Regions from separate parts of the Anaerocolumna sp. AGMB13020 genome, predicted to be linked through region 2. Evidence: a T-box and tRNA genes for the amino acid it is inferred to sense, from the RefSeq annotation. Region 2 holds a T-box; the other holds one or more tRNA genes.

Region 1 (3,186 bases), 1.1 Mb from region 2:
CTTCTCTATCAGATTTATTCTTTGGATCAAAATCAGAACCACCTTTACCGCCTCCTATGGGCAGACCCGTAAGTGAATTCTTAAATATCTGCTCAAAACCCAGGAATTTTATAATTCCGATATTAACGGAAGGGTGAAGTCTTAATCCCCCCTTATAAGGTCCAATGGCATTGTTGAACTGAACACGGTAGCCGGTATTCACCTGTACTTTACCGCTGTCATCTACCCAGGGAACTTTAAACTTTATCTGACGGTCGGGTTCAACCAGACGCTCCAGTAAAGCTTCCTTACGAAATTTTTCTTCATTCGCCTCCACTACAGGACGTAATGACTCCAATACTTCTTTCACTGCCTGGTGAAATTCTGCTTCTGAAGGATTTTTGCGAATCACCATATCAATAATTTCATTTATATAATCCATGCTTCTCCTCGCCACCTCTCTTAGCTGTATGAATTATTGTGGCCTACTCTTAAATTTTCATACAGCCTGAGCTGCCAAAGCCATACAATTTCCCGGCATCGTAGCTATACCAATATATGTAAAACAAAAAAGGGTAACACAAAGACAGGGTTACCCTTTGGCCTCGCTCAAAATAATTATAAGCGATATCTCGTTATTTTTCAACAGTTTAATTTGATGCAGTAATAAAGCTTCCTTATTATATGTAAAATAAATCCGATGCAGCAACTGCCAGCAGCAGTTCCTTGGGGATTGTTATTTTATATCTGTTCACTTTATGTTCTATCTTTTTGATATCTCTCAGATACGTTATTATACTGTTATAATTAAATACTTTTTCAACAAGGAAGACTCTCTTCGTAAAATGGAACAGGATTTCGTACTTAACACCATTTTCCAGATCTATAATACATTTCTCCAATACATTAAAAGAATCGTCGTGTTTCTTGATACATCGATAAACAACGGAAGCAGATATCCCTTTTTGCTTGAGCAGCTTTATCAGCGACAAGCAGATATACTCATGGGTATTGGTTTGAAGGTTTTTGTTCCTGTATTTTTTTGGTATTGACAGCAATCCCTCCATGAAAACCTTTATCAGGTCGGAAGATTTACTAAAATATTTTGTGTTCATATAGATCCTTCCGGTAAATGGGCCAAGATACATATATGAATTAATCTTTATAAGAGCTGTTGCATAAATCACTTTTATGGCGATCCAGCAAAATACTGTTATCGAAAAAGCCCAAACAGCTAATCTGGGAGCACGAAGCAAATATGTGATAATTGAACTATAGGATTTCAATAATAGTTCCAGTAACATCAGTTCAAGAAACAGAATTACAAAAATAAATAGATATAATTTCCTTAGAAATGCATAGATAACAGATAGTTTAATAATCTTCAGCATAACCCCCTCCTTTTACCTGGTGTCTTCCGTACGATTAAATAGTATAGTAATATCTTGTAATAGGCAATAAAAAATCCATAAATATCCAGACCACTGGCACCCCATAGACTTTCTAATATGCGCTGGTAAAAAAATAAGCCGCTACCAAGTGTATTATCATCACTTGATAGTGGCTTATTAACTAATTACCTATGAGCAGCTCGTAGGGGAATCGAACCCCTGTTTCCGCCGTGAGAGGGCGGCGTCTTAACCGCTTGACCAACGAGCCTTAAGAACAATATTTATAATATACTATCTCAAGGAAAAAGTAAAGAGTTTTTTTAATTTTTTTTATTTTTTTAATTATCCTGATAATTTACACTTCTTTTGCTATGTCAATTCTTTCACAAAAAACAGAATCAATTCATCATCATTTTCACAAGTTCCATAAGGTTCCAGAGGTTTGTCTTTATACCAGACTCCAGATCCATCGGGGATATACCCCCTCTTTACATACATTCTTTGTGCTGTTCCATATCCGATGTGCATGCCAACAGCCAGTGTTACATAATCACTGGCTTCTTTTGCAAGCTGCTCTGTGACATCCATAAGCTTATTACCAATTCCTCTTTTCTGAAATTGGATCAATACGTTAAAATCTACAATCTCAGGATAACCTTTGTCAGCAAAAGGCCCAACTGCCGCAGAAGGAAGCAGTGTGACATATCCGGCTGTACAGCCCTTATACTCAGCGACAATAACTTTTCTTATGCCGTCATCTTGTTCCTTATAATATTTTTGAAACTGCTCTGCAGGTTTATTCCATCCCTGACTGGCAAATCCCTGTACAAAAGCTTCCGTGTCAGTATAAGCCATTGAACGTATTAACAAACCATCTCCATTAAAATAAATCATTTAATCCCCCAAGTTTCTACATTAAACAAATAATTTCTATCGGCTACCAAACTATATTTTTTGTGAATTTTCTAACACGCTTCAACTAGTTTTTTTCTACAGATTCACCCTACTCCTCCAGAAATATTTCCAAATACCCCTGTACTCTTGCTTTGGGATAACGGTTTTCTAAAAGTCCGAACTCAGGGTCATAATATTTGCCTTTATAATAGACTGCCCAATGGCTATAACCCGGTAATAAAAGCTTCAGAAGACACACCTCTGGTAAAGGAGAAGAATTATCTGCTTTTGTCATGGTTTTTCCATGCCTTATTCCATAATGGGTAAGGGAGTCTGCTATTTCTTTTTTTGAGGTTCCTTTGTCATTGTTCATTAATTGTATAACCGCTTCCACAGTAACCCCTGCGAGCATTGCTACACAAGCCTGTCCGCATAAATACTCTGTAGGCTGCTTGATAAAATTAATTTCCATCATCTATTCCCCTCTCTCTTATAAAGCTTAAGTGATAAAACTACTCTTTTCAATAATATCCAAAGGTTATATGGGCCACCTTTGTAATCAGTGGCCCTTATACGCTCAACTTAATTATAGTTTTTATATTATAGATTCTCCAGCATAGTATTAACCATCTTATAAATATAGTCAAAACAGTCCTTGTTAAAAGGAGAACGAAGTCCGCATTTCTCTATGATTTCAGGAAAGGTCATTGTACCTGCTGCCCCCAAAAACGATAGATATCGTTTCCAGGCACTATCCATGTCCTCTAAGGATTCTGCAAAGAACTGGAAGGCCAGTGTCTGAGCCAGTGCATAGTCAATAAGATAGAAGGGCATTGCGTAAATAACCGTCATATCCTGCCACATACAACCCCAGGAATCAAAGGGCAGGTCTGAATAATCAATATAGGGGTTGTACTTCTTA
Region 2 (3,186 bases):
GCAGGAGTTGCAGGATGTTTTACAAAAGGAATCAGACTGGATACCCAGTTTACCGGAGGTGCAGTATTAAGCTACTCTGTATCCTCAGAAGCCGATACAGAGTTGATTCAGCAGGCGGTTGAAAAACAGACCAACAGGCCGGTGACGGTTCAGATCAAAGAGGATAACCTGACCGGGCGTAAGAGACTTTCCGTAACCCTGGCTGGTAACGACGGAATGTCACCAGAGCAACAGGCAGAGGTGACGGAGGCTATTAACGGTACAATGGAAAAAGCAGACGCCAAATTGTCTGAAACCTTTGTAGTGGAGCCTTATATCGGTGCAAAAGCCCTTAAGAATGCAGGGATAGCAATAGCTCTGTCTACTCTATTCATTGTAATCTACGTGTGGATAAGATTTTCAGCCATATCGGGCTTGTCGGCAGGAATAACAGCCATGATTGCACTGCTTCATGATGCACTGGTAGTATTCTTTGCTTTTGTACTGTTTGGAATACCCCTTAATGATGCCTTTGTGGCAGTAGTACTTACGGTTATCGGGTATTCAATTAACGATACCATTGTTATTTACGACAGAATCCGTGAGAACAGAAAGCTCGACCAGAAACTGCCAGTTGTTAATCTGGTAAATGAAAGTACCACACAGACGTTGGGAAGATCCATCAATACGTCCTTTACCACAGGACTATGTGTCCTGATTATCTTGATAGCGTCCGTTGTGTTCCATATAGAGTCTATTATAGATTTCTCACTGCCGATGTTCTTTGGTATTTTAACAGGCGGGTATTCTTCAATCTGTGTTGCCGGAACCTTATGGGCGGCCTGGGAAAAACGTAAGGAAAAATAAATCTATCTTGACGGTAAAATCTGGTTGTGATATTATGTACAGAAATAGAAAAAGGCATGGAAGAGAATTAGTATATGTTGAAGGCGGTTCACAGAGAGAAGACAGAGGGTACCCTCAGGCTGAGAGTCTTTACCGAAGCAATATAGAAGAGGTCTTGGAGCTGTGGACTGAACAGGTTATCTCAGTAGGTTGCACCGGAATTTCCACCGTTAGAAGGAAAGCAGTATCGATTGTTATATCCGTACTGAGTGAGAGCAAGGAGTAATCCTTGAATTTAGGTGGTAACACGGACTATAGTTCGCCCTAAGCTGATTGTTTAATTGGCTTAGGGTTTTTTTATGTCTGAATTTCTTTGAAAGGACACATTAGTAATTCCAACAGCAAAACTTTAAAACTGTACTACGAAAGGAGTAAGCTATGTTAAACAAATTATTAGCTGATTTACTATTTCCACAAGTTACTTTTACATCAGAGGACATGGAAAGACGTTACCCGGAAAGAGGGGTTTCTGATGAGAATATAATAACCCGAATAGGACCAAGCCCTACCGGCTTTATCCATCTTGGAAATCTATACAATGCAGTAATAGCAGAGAGACTGGCTCATCAGAGCGGTGGCAGCTTTTATCTGAGAATCGAAGATACAGACAATAAGAGAGAGGTAGAAGGAGCTGTTGATATAATCATTTCAGCCATGAAGTACTTTGGTATTTATTTTGATGAAGGTGCTGTCATGGAGGGGGATAATGGCCAGTACGGACCTTACAGACAGCGCCAGCGAAAGGAAATCTATCAGGTGTTTGCAAAGCGGCTTGTGGCGGCAGGAATGGCATATCCCTGCTTTTGCCGGGAAGAAGAGCTGGAAGAAATAAGAGAAAAACAGAAAGAGTTAAAACAGAACATAGGATATTATGGAGAATGGGCAGTCAGCAGGAAATTATCCTATGAGGATATCAAGGGCAGGATTGAGAAAGGAGATTCTTATGTACTGCGGTTTAAGTCGAATCCAGACGCTAAGGATACTGTTACTGCTTATGACGCCATTCGGGGAGAGCTGAAATTTCCTGAGAACATCATGGATTTTGTACTCCTGAAATCCGATGGCATACCTACCTATCATTTTGCACATGTAGTAGACGATCATCTGATGAGAACCACCCATGTAATCAGGGGAGAAGAATGGCTGCCTTCCTTACCCATGCATATACAACTTTTTGATACCTTGGGGTGGAAAAGACCTGTTTACTGCCATACAGCCACACTGATGAAAATGGACGGGAATTCCAAAAGAAAACTATCGAAACGTAAAGATCCCGAACTGGCACTGGCCTATTACCAGGAGGAGGGTTATATACCGGAGGCTATGTGGAATTATCTGCTGACAATTCTTAATTCCAATTATGAAGAATGGAGAGCTGCTAATCAGGACAAGAATCATTTGGAGTTTCCCTTTACACTGAACAAAATGAGCGGCTCCGGGGCTCTGTTTGATATGGATAAGATGAAGGATATCAGTAAGGAGGTCTTAAGCCGTATGACGGCTGAGGATTTGTATAGCAGTTTTCTGGAATGGGCGAAAGTCTGGAATGAGGATTATGCGAAGGTGTTGATGAATAACAGAGAGCTCGCACTGAAAGCACTTGCCATAGGCAGAAATACTGCAAAGGTAAGAAAGGATCTGACTAATTGGAAACAGACCTGTGAGTTTATGAGCATGTACTTTGATGAAACGTTCAAAAGGGAAGAGGAACTTCCGGCAAATATACCGGCAGATGAAAGAGCGCAATTCCTGCGTCTGTATCTGGAGCAGATAGATTTTACCGAAGAGAAAGAGGAATGGTTCAATAAAGTAAAAGACATAACCCGGCAAATGGGTTATGCTACTGACAGAAAGGCATATAAGAAACAGCCGGAGGATTATAAAGGAAGCATTGTGGAGCTTACCAATCTGCTAAGGGTTGCTATAACTGGCAGAACGAATGCACCGGATATATGGGAAGTCAGTAGCGTATTAGGGAAAGAATGTGTAGTACAAAGAATAAAGACCGTAATTTGACGATTGAAATATGAAATTCGTTTCGTCATGTAGCTATATTAAGTTATTCGTAGCAGGATAAGGAAAGGTAAATTCATATTAATAAAGGAATAGGTGAAAATATCTGAAAAGGCTATTTTATCATACTGTAAATGATTGAAAGAGGGTATAGAACGGATTAGTGACATTCTTGGAATTGTTATTGGTTTGTATTAGTGTATAATTTATATATTAACTGCTTGCAGTAAACCAATGAAAAATAGTCAATATCAATTCGGCTTCAGAAAAGAGGTAAATATGGATTAT

What was found. A T-box is a leader RNA that pairs with one kind of tRNA and senses whether it is charged. The one in region 2 lies ahead of gltX (glutamate--tRNA ligase), so its partner is inferred to be a tRNA-Glu.
Region 1: it has a tRNA-Glu gene. The T-box ahead of gltX (glutamate--tRNA ligase) is inferred to sense a tRNA for this amino acid. The anticodon was not compared.

Annotation. Positions count from the first base shown of each region.
Region 1 covers NZ_CP136910.1:2,725,836-2,729,021, forward strand. Annotated here, with positions in the region: gene gdhA (NADP-specific glutamate dehydrogenase) at 1-421, opposite strand, end outside; gene R2R35_RS10980 (hypothetical protein) at 660-1,370, opposite strand; tRNA gene R2R35_RS10985 (tRNA-Glu) at 1,567-1,638, opposite strand; gene R2R35_RS10990 (GNAT family N-acetyltransferase) at 1,740-2,264, opposite strand; gene R2R35_RS10995 (hypothetical protein) at 2,374-2,739, opposite strand; gene R2R35_RS11000 (M3 family oligoendopeptidase) at 2,865-3,186, opposite strand, start outside.
Region 2 covers NZ_CP136910.1:3,845,008-3,848,193, forward strand. Annotated here, with positions in the region: gene secF (protein translocase subunit SecF) at 1-846, shown strand, start outside; T-box leader at 895-1,155, shown strand; gene gltX (glutamate--tRNA ligase) at 1,264-2,901, shown strand; gene R2R35_RS15925 (serine hydrolase domain-containing protein) at 3,178-3,186, shown strand, end outside.